Regions from separate parts of the Colwellia sp. E150_009 genome, predicted to be linked through region 4. Evidence: predicted binding sites of a transcription regulator. Region 4 holds the regulator's gene; each other region holds the start of a gene.
The links. Region 4 encodes sigma-54, which starts transcription at its own class of promoters, with help from an activator protein. Its sites were predicted from a motif close to GTTGGCACGNNNNTNGNNT; they were not measured.
Positions count from the first base shown of each region.

Region 1: a site for sigma-54 is predicted at 1,959-1,977, ahead of glnK (P-II family nitrogen regulator). Genes of this name have one in related genera too.
Region 2: a site for sigma-54 is predicted at 1,928-1,946, ahead of ACE1OF_RS03645 (CmpA/NrtA family ABC transporter substrate-binding protein). Genes of this name have one in related genera too.
Region 3: a site for sigma-54 is predicted at 2,149-2,167, ahead of fliE (flagellar hook-basal body complex protein FliE). Genes of this name have one in related genera too.

Region 1 is NZ_JBHFOM010000028.1:45,587-49,617, reverse strand. It holds gene ACE1OF_RS12955 (tetratricopeptide repeat-containing diguanylate cyclase) at 1-1,659, shown strand, start outside; gene glnK (P-II family nitrogen regulator) at 2,024-2,362, shown strand; gene ACE1OF_RS12945 (ammonium transporter) at 2,417-3,697, shown strand; gene ACE1OF_RS12940 (peptidylprolyl isomerase) at 3,794-4,031, opposite strand, start outside.
Region 2 is NZ_JBHFOM010000005.1:23,127-27,157, forward strand. It holds gene pepN (aminopeptidase N) at 1-847, opposite strand, end outside; gene ACE1OF_RS03640 (ANTAR domain-containing response regulator) at 1,164-1,835, shown strand; gene ACE1OF_RS03645 (CmpA/NrtA family ABC transporter substrate-binding protein) at 2,172-3,557, shown strand; gene ACE1OF_RS03650 (ABC transporter permease) at 3,705-4,031, shown strand, end outside.
Region 3 is NZ_JBHFOM010000003.1:36,967-40,997, forward strand. It holds gene ACE1OF_RS02200 (sensor histidine kinase) at 1-672, shown strand, start outside; gene ACE1OF_RS02205 (sigma-54-dependent transcriptional regulator) at 659-1,999, shown strand; gene fliE (flagellar hook-basal body complex protein FliE) at 2,231-2,593, shown strand; gene fliF (flagellar basal-body MS-ring/collar protein FliF) at 2,744-4,031, shown strand, end outside.
Region 4 is NZ_JBHFOM010000001.1:127,966-131,996, reverse strand. It holds gene lptA (lipopolysaccharide transport periplasmic protein LptA) at 1-283, shown strand, start outside; gene lptB (LPS export ABC transporter ATP-binding protein) at 276-1,028, shown strand; gene ACE1OF_RS00610 (RNA polymerase factor sigma-54) at 1,118-2,641, shown strand; gene hpf (ribosome hibernation promoting factor) at 2,684-2,971, shown strand; gene ptsN (PTS IIA-like nitrogen regulatory protein PtsN) at 2,991-3,443, shown strand; gene rapZ (RNase adapter RapZ) at 3,524-4,031, shown strand, end outside.

The DNA of each region.
Region 1 (4,031 bases), on a different contig from region 4:
AGTCAGCAAACTCCCGCAAAAATTATGATTAATTTAGATATATTCCGTGGCGTGATTCTTCAGCGCCAAGGGCGATATAGACTATCAGAAACAATATTAAAGAAAGCTAAACAAGTTGCACTTAATCATAAGTATACATATCTGGCTGTGCTGGCAAAACAAGAGCTTGCTTATACCAAAAGTTTAACCCAAATTTATCAAACGTCCTTAACAGAATTGCAGCAAGCTTACCTTGAGGCTTTTGCTATACATGACGAGTTTTTAATTGCAAAGATTAATGAAGTGTATGGGGCAATTTATGGTTATATGCATGATTATGAAAAATCAATAGAATATTATCAAAAAGCGTTATCGAGTTATCAACAGCTAGGGTATCCAGCTCATCAAGTTGAAGCCATTTATGGTTTAGCTTCAACTTACCGTTATTGGAAAAACTATGAGCTAGCGATTGAATATTATCAACGTTATCAGGAAGATATTGATTTTAGCCCTAATAATATTGATGGTAAATTTTATGCCGCTTATGGCATTGCTATGAGTAAAGCGGAACAAGGCGATTGTTCGCAAGCGCTGATTTCTATTGATTATGCTATTAGTATAGAAGGCTTGATTGATTACAAAGCAGAGTTATATAAACGGAAATCGCAGTGTTTACTAAAGCTAGGACGATTAGATGAAGCACAAACAGCTTTAGATAAAGCGAGTGATATTTTTGACACGTTACCTGAACTAACAGGCACGCACTGGCAAATTGAGTTATATGAAATCAGTGCAGAATTAGCTGAAGCGCAAGGTCATAGTCAAGAAGCTTATCAGCTATTAAAGCTGTTTAATAAAAAAGAAATTGAACTAATTAAGAAGAACATGTCAGATCGTTTATTGCATATTCGAGGCACGTTAGAAGCAGAACGACAAGATGTAGAAATTTCTCTGTTACAACAAAATGCAAAAGTACAGCAACTTCAGTTTGAACAACAAAAACAATCAAATATCATACAAGATTATCTTATGGCGTTTGTGTTTTTACTTGTGTTCTTTATGTTTTTTCTAGCTTATTTTCAGTGGTATCACAATAAAAAACTCACGCGGTTGTCAGTGCGAGATCCTTTATCCAACTCCTTTAATAGACGATACGTATTTAATTTTTTACATAAGTTAGTTAATGCTAATCGTTCAGATAAAAATACTGTTTCTATTATGGTGATAGATATTGATGATTTTAAACAAGTCAATGATCTGTACGGTCATCCTTTTGGTGATAAAGTTATTCGAAAAATAGCTGAAATCGGTACAGAAATACTAAGGATTGATGATGTTATTGGCCGAGTAGGAGGAGAAGAGTTTCTGTGTGTTTTACCCCGAATAGATGCAGTGCAATGTTTACATATTGCCCAGCGATTTGTGAATAAAGTGAATGAACATGAGTTTACTACCGAAGTAGCTGACAACCAAACTCAAAAAGTTAAAGTAACAGTGAGTGTAGGTTTATCAACAACATCTAAAAATACTAAAACAAGTTCTGAATTATATGTACAAGCAGATAAAGCATTGTACCATGCTAAAGCTAGCGGTAAGAATAGAGCAATTCAATATCAAGATTCTATGCAATATGCTAATAAGTCTAATTTGAATGCAAAAAACTCCCCTGTTGAAGAGTAATTAATTCACCTCGATAAATTAAGCCTAGTGCACCGCTCGGTGCATGCGTTGTGATGAATGTTTACTTATCTCTAGTTAATATGAGTCTTCAAAACTCATATTGGTTTGAGAAGAAAGAATAGGTTGAAATATATGTCGCCATTAGCAGTTTCATATTAATTATTCTTTGCCCCAAAATAACCCTCTCTTTTTGCACCAAATAAAAACTCAATCTTTTGTTAATGTGCTTTTTTGGTGCGTCCATTCATTAATGAAAATAAAATATAGAGTCAACTTGTTGATATTTATTAATTAATTTTTGTGGCACATGAATTGAATTACTTAGTTCAATATTACCCAAAAAATTATTAAGTAGAGGTCTGCAATGAAAATAGTTAATGCGATTATTAAGCCATTTAAATTAGATGATGTTCGTGAAGCCATTTCTGAAATTGGTGTTGAAGGAATAACGGTATGTGAAGTGAAAGGTTTTGGTCGTCAAAAAGGACATACGGAATTATATCGTGGTGCAGAATACCAAGTAGACTTTTTACCAAAAGTTAAGCTTGAAATAGCAGTCAATGACGACATTGTAGAGCGTTTAGTTGAGGCCATTAGTAAAGCGGCTTATACAGGTAAAATTGGTGATGGCAAAATTTTTGTTTATAACCTTGAACAAGTAATACGTATTCGTACTGGCGAGCAAGGTTCTGAGGCTATTTAGTCTCTATTCGTCTCAATTGTGAACAATACATATATAACAATTATAGGATAAATTATGGAACAGAATATTTTTCAACTTCAATACGCCTTAGATACTTTTTACTTTTTAATCTGTGGTGCGCTAGTTATGTGGATGGCAGCAGGTTTCTCAATGTTAGAGGCAGGTTTAGTACGCGCTAAAAATACTACTGAAATTTTAACAAAGAACGTTGCATTGTATGCCATTGCTTGCATTATGTATTTAGTTGTTGGTTATGACATTATGTATGGTGGTGGGGTGTTCTTAAATGGAATAGGCCTCGATGGTGCAACTGATGCTGAAGCATTAGTTGGTGCGGTATTAGCTGAATCAGCTGAAGCGGGTTTTGATGGTGGTTCAGTTTACTCAAATGCAGCCGACTTTTTCTTTCAAGTTGTGTTTGTTGCGACAGCAATGTCAATTGTCTCAGGTGCTGTAGCTGAGCGCATGAAACTATGGGCTTTCTTAGCTTTCACTGTTGTGCTAACTGGTTTTATTTACCCAATGGAAGGTAGTTGGACTTGGAATGGCGATGCCGTATTTGGTTTATATACGCTTGGCGACTTAGGTTTTTCTGATTTTGCTGGTTCAGGTATTGTTCATATGGCTGGTGCTTCAGCTGCTTTAGCAGGGGTATTACTACTTGGCGCACGTAAAGGTAAATACACGAAAGATGGTAAAGTGAATGCTATTCCAGGTGCTAACTTACCTATGGCAACATTAGGTACGTTCATTTTATGGATGGGATGGTTTGGTTTTAACGGTGGTTCAGTATTAAAGCTTGCTGATATTAACAGTGCCAACTCAGTTGCTATGGTGTTTTTAAATACCAATGCAGCAGCAGCGGCAGGTGCGATAAGTGCACTAATTTTAGCTAAAATATTATTCAAAAAAGCAGATTTAACTATGGTATTAAACGGTGCGTTGGCTGGTCTTGTTGCTATAACTGCAGAACCTTCAACTCCATCACCGTTACAGGCAACAATATTTGGAGCAATCGCGGGTATTATTGTTGTACTGTCAATTATTGGTTTAGACAAAATAAAAATTGATGATCCAGTGGGTGCGATTTCAGTTCATGGTGTTGTTGGTTTGTTTGGCTTACTTATTGTGCCATTAACTAATACAGGCGCTACACTTAGCGGTCAATTAATTGGTGCAGCAACCATCTTTGTTTGGGTCTTTGTAACTAGCTTTATTGTTTGGTTTGCACTTAAAGCCATTATTGGTATTCGTGTAAGTGATGAAGAAGAGTATGAGGGTGGTGATATCTCTGACTGTGGTATGGAAGCATATCCAGAATTTACAAGAGGTTAATAGTTCTCTAAATAACGATTAGCCAAGTCAAAGCGAGTTGGCTAATTACTTTATTACTAAACATAAAAAAGCAGCCTTTTCGCTGCTTTTTTTGATTTAACCAATATGTTTTTTTACCGTAAATGAGAGTAAACACAGTAAGTAAAACCAAGTGAAAGAACCACAACTACCATTATTTATAGGAGATGTTGGTTCGCCAGTCGTTGCAAGTAACGTGTTTTTGATTGGATTTAAATCGTCAGCAGTGGCTTCAGAGCTGTCAATAATCGTAATATTCTCAATGACGACAAAGTTCTCAATGCCTGGAGAAGCTAAGTCAGCACATTGTTGTTCC
Region 2 (4,031 bases), on a different contig from region 4:
TAAACCAGTGTTCTGGTGTGATTTGATCTGCAACAGATTGACGGGCAAATAAACGCAGTGGATATTTGCCGCTATTGTCTTGCCACATTGTGTACGGACCAGCATGCATAGAGAAATTATAAGGACTCAAGATTAAGGTTTTTGGAAACTGCCAAAGGGTAAATTCGCCTTGTGGTGTTGTTTTGGTTTCTCTGGTTGCTGAAAATACGGTCCAATCTTTTGGTGCAGACACTGTTAGCTCATAAGTCGCTTTAAGATCAGGTTGGTCAAATAGGGCAAACATTTGTTGCGCAGCAGCAGGTTCAAAATGGGAATAAAGATACACTTTGCCATCAACTGGATCTTTAAAACGATGTAAACCTTCGCCATTAGTGTTGTGTTTACGTGTAAAACTAACCGAAACTTTATTAGAACCTTGCTTTAGCTGCTGAGCAGGTAAAGTAATAAACCAGCCGTTATAGTTTTGGTTGAGGTTTGGTTCAGTTACTGTTTTACCATTAATGATTAAATTTGTTATTTCTGCCTTATTTAAATCGACTGTCAAAGGTGTTTTATTATCTGATAAATTAAAATTAATAGTAGATGTTGCCGTAAAATTTTCTTGGCCTGTTAAGTTGAAGCTCAATTGATAATTTACGTTAGACACACGTTCAGAACGTTTAAATGCTCGCGTTTGACTTAGGTATTGGTTTTCTACTCTAGGAGATAAAGGCGTTGATGTTAGTGCAGATGTTTGATTATTACTGTTATTTGCTTCATTTATTGATGATTGGCAACCACTTAATAATGATACCGATATTATTATTGTAATTATTTGCAGAGTTAAGTTTTTACGTAAATTTTTCAAGAGTAGTCTCAATATGAGCTTTGTAAATTTTAATGAATTATAAATCAGAACGCCTTTAGGGAAAAGAGCACGCCTATTGACATTTAAATGCTAAAGGCTTGAGCGTAAAGAAGTAAGCACAATGCAATAATGCTCTGATTTGGAGAGAAGAGGGGCTTATTAAGTAGTAATATTGGTGCAAAAAAATTATAAACAAGTGAGCTTTAAGTCTAACTTATTGATATTAATTGTTTTAATTCTTTGGCTTGAATTTTGTATTCTAATGATTTATGAAAAATGAATTTTGGAAAATAAGTAACCGTTAAGTTGATAAAATATGAGCATATTTACAAAAAGTGTTAGAAAGAGTAATACAACAAAATATCAATTAAATAGCTCGCTGAACGAGCAATTAAGTATCTTACTTGTTGAAAAAGGTGTTGACCAAAAGTCATTGTTAACTAGGTCGTTAGTTGACTTTGGTTATCAGGTCATTCAACACAGCTATCAAAATGATAATATTATCGAGCAAATTGAGCTATATAACCCTAATATTCTAATATTAGCCACTGATTTACCCAGTAATTCCATACTGAGATCTTTGTCTGAGGTAAATCAATTATTACCTTTGCCTATTATCATTTTCGCAGAAAATGACTCTCCTAATGTGATTAAAAAAGCCATCAAGTCGGGAGTAAGCGCTTATATTGTGAGTGAAATACATCCTCAACGAATTAAAAGTATTATTTCTGTTGCTAACGAACGTTTTAAAGCCGTAGAGTCATTAAAAAATGAGCTTAAACAGGCAAAGACTCAGCTAGAAAGTAGAAAATTAATTGAACGAGCCAAAGGTTTATTAATGGAACAAAAACAATTAACTGAGAAAGAGTCGTATGAAGCGTTACGAAAAATGGCGATGAATCAAGGAAGTACTTTGGCTATGGTCGCCAAGAATATTATTGATGTTTGCTCTCTGCTTTCTGCACCTAATATAACCAAAACAATTTGAACATATGTGGTGCAGTTCATTATTTTTGTGCAATTAATAGGGGCTAAATAGATGTTGGTGGGTTTTTTATCATAATAAACAATGGGTTATATTTTGGCGTGTTTTGTGCTTTATTTGTAGTTATAAACTGGTAATAGTTTACTTAAAACATTTTTATCAATGGCGATAAAAATTGAAAATTGAACTTACAACAATGGCGTTGTAAAAGATGAGAAACTAAATTTTTCATCTGTTGAGCAATGGCGCTCATCAATACTCAACTTACATAAGTTGAGTATTGATGAGCGTTTTTTATTTTAATCTTTAAATTTTTATTTATACCGCAAGGAACATATAATGAATTGGATCAAATTAATAACCTCTACTTTGATAAGCGTTTCACTTTGTACTGTCATCTCATTTTTGGTGGCTAGTACAGTGTTTAGTGAGGAATTAGGAGAACCTGAAAAAGATGAGCTGAAATTTGGCTTTATTAAACTAACTGATATGGCTCCTATTGCCATCGCTTATGAAAATGGATATTTCGAAGATGAGGGGTTATATGTCACTATCGAAGCGCAAGCGAACTGGAAAGTCCTCTTAAATGGTGTTATTGATGGCTCATTAGATGGCGCACATATGCTTGCTGGTCAACCCATCGCCGCAACCTTGGGATATGGTACTCAAGCAGATATCATTACGCCATTTTCCATGGATTTAAATGGGAATGCTATTACGGTATCCAATGATATTTGGGAGAAAATGAAGCCAGGTATTCCTAAAATGGCTGATGGCAGGCCTGTCCACCCTATTAAAGCAGATACGTTAAAACCTGTTATTGAAGCATTAAAATCAGCTGGAAAGCCATTTAAAATGGGTATGGTATTTCCTGTTTCCACTCATAACTATGAGTTACGGTATTGGTTGGCAGCAGGCGGTATACATCCTGGTTATTATGCGCCTCACAAAGGTGATACGTCAGGACAAATTGATGCACAAGCATTGTTATCAGTAACCCCTCCACCACAAATGCCATCAACGATGGAGGCAGGAACAATTCATGGTTACTGTGTTGGAGAACCATGGAACCAACAAGCGGTATTTAAAAATATAGGCGTGCCAGTAGTTACCGACTATGAAATTTGGAAAGATAACCCAGAGAAAGTTTTTGGCATAACCGCGAAGTTTGCCGAAAAATACCCAAACACCACTATTCGTTTAACACGTGCATTAATACGAGCTGCCAAATGGTTAGATGAAAACAATAATGCAAACCGTCCTGCTGCTGTAAAAATTCTTTCGCAATCAAACTACGTAGGTGCAGATTATGATGTTATTGCTAATTCAATGACAGGTACTTTTGAATATGAAAAAGGTGATAAACGTGCTGTACCGGACTTCAATGTGTTTTTTAGATATAACGCAACATACCCGTATTACTCTGATGCTATTTGGTATTTAACGCAAATGCGTCGTTGGGGGCAAATCTCTGATGATAAAAGTGACCAATGGTACAAAGAGCTGGCTGCAAAAGTATATCGTCCTGATATCTACACTAAAGCAGCAAAGTCGCTTATCGCTGATAAGATAATTTCAGCAAGTGAATTTCCTAATTTTGAAAAAGAAACAGGTTTTAAAGCACCACAAAAACACTTTATTGACGATATTGTTTACGATGGAAGTCAACCAAATGCTTATTTAGAAAAATTCAAAATTGGTCTTAAACAAGGGCAAAAACTTTAAAACGATATTTATATTCATACTGTTGAAGATGCGGAAAACTCCCATTAATAGCCAGTTTGGATATACACATTAACATATCGATAAAGGAATAAATTTATGAGTTCAACAGCAATACACATTCACAAATCAACAACTTTTGAGAGAGTAATGAAAACCAAGATGAAAATTGTCAGTAAAATTTCAGATGCATTGTTATTGCCCATTGTAGGCATTTCAATATTTTTATTTTTATGGTCAATTACAGCGCAAAATATCAATACCTCGTTAGGTGAATTTCCTGGTCCTAGGGCTGTTGTTGAACAATTCTCTAATTTGTACGATGAACATATCACAGAACGAGAGAAAGCCAGTGCATTTTATGAGCGCCAAGTTAAACGCAATGCGGCAAAAATAGAAAAAAATCCTGATTATGTCCCAAAAATTAGAGCGTACACGGGCAAAGAAACGTTTGTTGACCAAATCTTTACAAGTTTG
Region 3 (4,031 bases), on a different contig from region 4:
GCTATGTTATATAGCGCCAACTTATCAAATAGAAATTTATCTGACGTTGCACGAAGTAACTTTCAAGAAAAGCTAAGTTCAAGGTTACGTGATCTAGAGCAGCAAGTGAATGATATGTTGCTGTTCTCTAAAAGTGGTCATGAGCAAGTCGTTAGATCATTATCAGTGAATGAATTAATTAATGAGAGTGTTCAAGCAATGGATGCGTTAATTAGCAAAGCAAATGCACGTGTTAATATACATTTATCAAATAAAGATCATTATATTCTAGCCAATAAAAATGCGCTAACAGGTGCATTACAAAATATATTACATAATGCCTTACAGGCAACTGACAGTAACCTAATTAACGCGGTTATTAATATTCAGGTCTATAGTCAATCGGATGCCGTTTTTATAAGCGTTAAAGATAATGGTCCAGGTATTGTAAACAAAAACATTGATAAAATATTTGAACCTTTTTACACCTCGAGCAGCAAAGGTACAGGGCTTGGCCTAGCGGTTGTTAAATCGGTTGTTGAAGCACATCAAGGTATAGTGAAGTATTTAAGTAAACCCGGAGAGGGCGCACATTTTTGCCTAAAATTACCTCTGTTGGTATCAGACAACTTCACACCATCAAATGCAAGCCACAACATCAATAAACAGGAGAAGTCACATGAGTCATCATAAAGTACTGGTTGTTGAAGATGATGCTGGTTTACGAGAGGCCTTAATTGATACGCTTTCGTTGGCAAATTATCAATGTGTTGAAGCTGACTCTGGCGAAAACGCCATAATGTTATTAAAAAACCACAGTGTTGATATTGTGGTGAGTGATGTGCAAATGGGCGGTATGTCAGGGCTGTCTTTATTAAAAAACATTAAAAACCTTTATCCTAATTTACCCGTATTATTGATGACCGCTTACGGTACAATTGATGATGCTGTACAGGCTATGCAAGATGGAGCATGTAATTATATTGCCAAGCCTTTTTCTCCTGAAGTATTGTTGAATACGGTTAGTCAATATATCCCTCTGTCAAACGTTAATAATAATACGCCGATAGTGGCAGATAAAAACAGCATTGAATTATTGAGTTTAGCACGTAAAGTTGCAACAACTGAAGCCTCTGTTATGGTGCTTGGCCCGAGTGGTTCTGGTAAAGAAGTATTAGCGCAGTATGTTCACAATAATTCTCCAAGAGCACAACAACCTTTTATTGCCATTAACTGTGCTGCAATTCCCGAAAATATGCTTGAAGCAACCCTATTCGGCTATGAAAAAGGCGCATTTACGGGCGCAATTCAAGCTTGCCCTGGGAAATTTGAACAAGCACAAGGAGGTACTATTTTACTTGATGAAATAACTGAAATGGATTTGGGGTTACAGGCCAAAATTTTACGAGTATTACAAGAGCGCGAAGTAGAGCGTTTAGGTGGACGAAAAACCATTAAACTAGATGTACGCGTTATTGCAACCAGCAACCGTAATCTTAAAGAAGCGGTGAGCAAAGGTGATTTTAGGGAAGATCTTTATTATCGCTTAAATGTGTTTCCATTAACTTGGCTCCCTTTAGCTGAACGCCCTGATGATATTTTGCCATTAGCACAACACATGGTGGCGAGTTATTGTCAAAAAAATGGTGACCAAGTTGCAACCTTTAATCCCGCAGCACGTAGTAAACTTAACGCATACCACTGGCCAGGTAATGTTCGTGAACTAGATAATGTGATTCAGAGAGCTTTGATACTGCATACGAATCAAGTTATTGATGCGGCTGATTTGATGATTGAAAATTTTGAAACGGCTAAGGTGAATGACACTGAGAAAGTTGCTACCCCAGACGATAAATTAGGCAGTGAGTTAAAACTGCAAGAACATCAAATAATACTTGATACGTTACAAGCGTGCCATGGTAGTAGAAAAGCAGTGGCTGAACGTTTAGGTATTAGTCCACGTACATTACGGTATAAAATTGCAAGAATGCGTGATTCAGGCATTAAAATACCAGCCTAGAAGTACACAACCTAAAGGTGGGCGACAATCTATTCATACCGTTTGTTAGTGTGATTAGATTCCGTTCACTAATTTTTCTTTTTCTTTGTAATTCTAATTTTTTCTTACCCGAGACCTCATTACTCGACACTTCCACTATTCTAAACTTTCTTGGCACCATGCTTGCAGTATCAATAAATAGAGATATTTTTCATTGCTTAATAGCAAAAAATTGACACGAGTGAGAAGACTATGGATATCAAAACAAATTCATTATTTGCCCAAATGCAGAGTATGTCATTACAAGCATCAGGTAATAAATTACCTGCCGTAGGTGGTGATATGCAGGGAATGTCAGGTGTTAATGCCATTAATAGCACTAACTCATCTAGTAGTAATTTTGGCAATTTATTAACGGATGCATTAAAAACGGTTAATGAACTTCAACAAGATACAGGTGCTAAAAAAACAGCATTTGAAATGGGTGATCCTAATGTAACGTTAGGCGAAGTAATGATTGCATCATCTAAGTCGGGTGTTGCCTTAGATGCAACAGTGCAAGTGCGTAATAAATTTGTTGAAGCATATAAAGAAATAATGAGTATGCCTGTCTAGTTTATATAACCTAAATTTATTTTAACATCGTTGCCTTTTATTGTGATGGGCATGTTATTCCTCGATAAGCGTCTTGTTAAAATGATTTATTCTTATCTAAACGTGCGTTGTTAATTAAAAGACACATTAAGTTGTAAGCGGAGAAGTTCAGTGGCAGATACAAATTCAATGGTAGCAGCAGATGGTGGTAATTCAATGATTGCCAGTGACTCTGATGACGATAATGCTATAGAAGAAAAAAAGTCAGGCTTTGCTGCTGCTTTAGGTAATGCAGAGACCTTACGCCAAATAACCTTAGTTGTGGCTTTGTCAATTTGTTTGGCTATTGCTATCTTCGTTATTATTCTTGCTAATGAACCAGAATATCGATTTTTAGCTAAACAGCCTACCGAACAACTGATTAAAACAATGGATTTTCTTGACGCAAACAAAGTGGATTACCGTCAAGAAAATAACACCTTGTCTGTCCCTGTTGACGAATATCAAACAATAAAGTTATTGTTAGCACGTGAAGGGTTATCAACTGAGCCTTCGCAAGGTGAAGACATGGTCATGAAAGACATGGGCTTTGGTGTAAGTCAGCGTGTAGAGCGTGAACGCTTAAAATATGGCAGAGAACAACGTATTGCAAAAACTATTGAGCAATTACAAAGCATTTCACGCGCTAAGGTTTTACTTGCCATTCCTCCAGAAAATATTTTTGCTCGTAGAGAAAAAAATCCTTCAGCAACTATAGTGCTGACTCTGCAACGTGGACGATTACTTTCTGCTGAAGAGGTGGATGCTGTTGTTGATATCGTTGCATCTGCTGTACAAGGAATGAGTCCAAATCGTGTCACAGTTACTGATCAAAATGGGCGACTATTGAACTCAGGCAGCCAAAACTCAATTTCTGCCCGTTCACGTAATGAGCTTGATATTGAACAAAAGCGTGAACAAGAATACATGGATAAAATTGATAATATTCTTATTCCTGTTGTTGGTTTAGGAAATTACACAGCACAAGTTGATGTAACGATGGATTTTACCAATGTAGAAGAAACAGCGCGTCGTTATAATTCAGATTTACCTGCACTACGCAGTGAAATGAAAGTAGAAAATAGTAGCATTGGTGGTGCGTTAGGCGGTATTCCAGGTGCATTAACTAATCAACCACCGCTTGAGTCTAGCATTCCAGAAGATGCATTAGGACAACAACAAAAGGCCATACCCAGTAGAAAGCATAGCGAATCAACTAAAAACTATGAACTTGATGAAGCAATTAGTCATACCAAGCAGCAAGCAGGCGTTATTCGAAGAATTAGTGTTTCTGTGGCGCTTGACTATGTTGATGGTGCAGCGCCAACACCTGTGACCCCATCTGACGCTGAGTCAACAGAAGAAACTCAAACGGCAATGGCAGCTAAAGAGCCTAGAAGTGTTGCTGAAATAGCTTCTA
Region 4 (4,031 bases):
TGATCCCGCTATTTTCCAGCAAGCATTAGAAGACGGCAGCTTAATTAGCTTACAAGCCAATGAAATAAAGTATCAACCTGACCTGCACATTATTACTGTTTCAGGTAATGCACAAGTCAAACAAGCTGGCAGCAAAGTTACCGGTGAAACAATCACTTACAATACATTAAGTGAAAAATTAGAAGCCATAAGTAGAAATGACGATTCCGTCACTACTGTTTTACAACCAGCTCAAATTAAAGCTCAGCAAAATAAAAAGAACAATGACAGTAATAATGAATAGTATTGAGAATACACCAAAAGAATCAACCTTAATAGCCCAAGGGTTATCGAAGTCATATAAACATAATAGAGTAGTAAAAAGTGTTAGTTTAACGGTGAAAGCGGGTCAAATTGTAGGATTGCTAGGCCCTAATGGCGCAGGAAAAACCACTTCTTTTTATATGATTGTTGGGTTAGTACCCAACGACGATGGTAAAATCATTCTAAATGATCAAGATGTTACACTTGCCCCTATGCATGAACGCGCACGCCGTGGCATTGGTTATTTACCACAAGAAGCCTCTATTTTTAGAAAACTTACCGTCACCGATAACATTATGGCTATTTTACAAACAAGGAAGAACCTTAGTGAGCTTGATAGGCAAGCTAAGTTAGAACACCTGTTAGAAGAGTTTAATATTAGTCATATTAAAGATAACTTAGGTATGAGCTTATCAGGTGGTGAGAGAAGACGCGTAGAAATTGCTAGAGCCCTAGCTGCAGAGCCTGAATTTATTTTACTTGACGAACCCTTTGCTGGAGTTGATCCTATTTCTGTTGGCGATATAAAAAAAATTATTATTCACCTTAAAAATCGTGGAATTGGTATATTAATTACCGATCATAACGTGCGTGAAACACTTGATGTATGTGAACATGCTTATATTGTTAGCCACGGAGAAATTATTGCCGAAGGTGATTCAAATCAAATTCTTGCAAATCAAAAGGTAAGAGATGTATACCTTGGTGAGCAATTCACGCTATAGTTAGCACAGACATAAAAACTTAAGCTATGCTTATTATTATGAAAATTAAATAAATAAATAAAATTATTAATAGGAATTAGAAAACGTAGATGCGCCCAACTCTGCAGCTCCGAATAGGACAACAACTAACCATGACGCCACAACTGCAACAAGCGATAAAGCTGTTGCAGTTATCAACGTTGGAACTTCAGCAAGAAATTCAAGAAGTGCTTGAAAGTAATCCTCTTCTTGAAGTGAATGAGCAACAAGCATCCGATACTAGCGCTGATAATGATTCAAATAATAATTCAGATAATCTTGAAGAAGCCTTTTCAGCAAAAACTTCTGAAAAGACTGCCACTGATGGCAGTGAAGATTCATCCGCAACCATTGATGAAATCAGCACAACAGAAGCTATGGAAAAAAATGATATTCCTGAAGAGCTAAATATCGACACAACATGGGAAGAAAGTTACAGTGCGGGCACATCAAATACAGGCGCAATTAGTAGCCCAAGTGAAGATTATACTTATCAAGGTGAAACAACCGACTCTATTCAAGATCACCTTTTATGGCAAATGGAGTTAACCCCGTTTTCAGAAACCGATAGAGCTGTCGCTATCGCCATTATTGAAGCGGTAGACGACGCAGGTTATATGACAGTGTCAAGTGAAGACATTTTAGAAAGTGTTGGTATAGAGGGACTGGAACTTGACGAAGTAGAAGCTGTATTAAAGCGTATCAATGTTTTTGATCCTATCGGCGTTGCCGCTCGCTCTATTGCTGATTGTTTGCTGATTCAATTAAATCAATTTGAGCCAACTACTCCGTATTTAAACGAAAGTAAGTTAATCATTAAAGAGCATATTGATCTACTTGGTAACCGTGATTATAGACAACTCATGCGCAAAACGCGTCTTAAAGAAGATCAGTTGCGTGAAGTGATGCGATTAATTCAAAGTTTAAATCCGCGCCCTGGTGATGTTGTTGCAAAAAATGATGATCAATATGTAATACCTGATGTGTCTGTAGAGAAAAAAAATGGTCGCTGGGTGGTAGAATTAAACCCAGATACCGCCCCTAAATTATCCGTAAATCAACAATATGCCGCTATGACAAAAACTACCAAGTCATCAAGCAGTGATGGCCAATTTATTCGCGCCAACCTACAAGAAGCTAAATGGTTTATTAAAAGCTTAGAATCACGTAACGACACCCTATTAAAAGTATCTAATTGTATTGTTCAACGCCAACAAGGCTTTTTTGAGCATGGCGAAGAAGCTATGCGTCCCATGGTATTGAATGATATAGCAGAAGCAGTAGATATGCATGAGTCTACGATTTCACGGGTAACTACCCAAAAATACATGCATACCCCAAGGGGAATTTTTGAATTAAAATACTTTTTCTCAAGTCACGTTAGCACAGAAAATGGCGGTGAATGTTCATCAACCGCTATCCGTTCTTTAATCAAAAAACTCATTCTAGCGGAAACACCTGCTAAGCCGCTAAGTGATAGTAAAATGGCTGATTTACTGGCCGAGCAGGGAATTAATGTTGCGAGACGAACCATAGCCAAATATCGAGAATCTTTGTCTATTCCCCCGTCAAATCAACGTAAGAGTTTACTATAATAGCTATATACTAGCTCAATTAAGATAATAAGGATCGAACTTATGCAAATTAACCTTACTGGCCACCATGTAGACCTAACTTCATCATTAAGAGAATACGTTAATACTAAATTTGATAAATTAGAACGACATTTTGATCACATCACGAATGTGCATGTGGTACTGACAGTAGAAAAGTTAGATCAAAAAGCGGAAGCAACGGTGCACTTAAAAGGCAATGAAATTCATGCTTCAGCAGTCAATACTGACATGTATACATCAATAGATACTTTAATTGATAAATTAGATCGCCAAGTGCTTAAATATAAAGGCAAAATATCGCAACATTAGCGCAATAATATAAAAAATTATGACACTACAAGACATATTAACACTGGACTGCACGCAATGTGCAGTACCAGTACAAAGTAAAAAACGCCTACTTGAACAAATTTGCCTTCTTGCCGCTAAGCAATTAGGAACCGCTAGTCCAACCGACCTACTGGATAGTTTACTCAACCGTGAAAAAATGGGTAGTACAGGTATTGGCAATGGTATTGCAATTCCTCATGGTAGATTAAATAATACAGATAAAGCTATCGCCGTATTTTTAACAACTCAGCAAGCCATAGATTTTGACGCAATAGACAACAAACCTGTTGATATATTCATCTGTTTATTTGTGCCTGAAAATAGTACACAAGAACACTTAGATACATTACAGAGTATAGCCAAGCTGTTTAGTAATCGTAAAACAGCCAAACAAGTACGAAAATGCACAAATCAACAAGAAATGTTTAATCTTATTCAACAAGCAACTTAAAGTTGCAATGATATAGAAAATTGCGTGTTGAGAGTCACTCGTTTCACGAAACTTTGTACCCGTAAGTCGAGGCTTAACTTATGAAACTTATTATTGTTAGTGGACGTTCTGGCTCTGGGAAATCAGTTGCGTTAAGGGTGCTAGAAGATTTAGGGTATTATTGCGTTGATAATATTCCTGTAAACTTATTACCCGCATTAACTCATACTGTTATTCACGATTATGAAAATGTTGCTGTAAGCTTAGATGTTCGAAACCTACCAAATGATCCTAATGATATTTTAGAAGTTATCGAATATCTGCCAAATGCGATTGATATTACTACCTTATTTTTAGATGCTGATGATAATGATCTTATTCGACGTTTCAGTGAAACTAGACGCCTGCATCCACTTATTAAAAAAAATATTCCATTAGATCAAGCTATCGCGTTGGAAAAAAAACTACTAACCCCTATTTCTACTAATGCTGACCTGTATATTAATACAACTCAATTAAGTCCACATCAATTAGCCGATTTAGTACGCGAACGCATTCTTGGTAAAAAAACAGGTTCAATGGTATTAGTCTTTGAATCTTTTGGTTTTA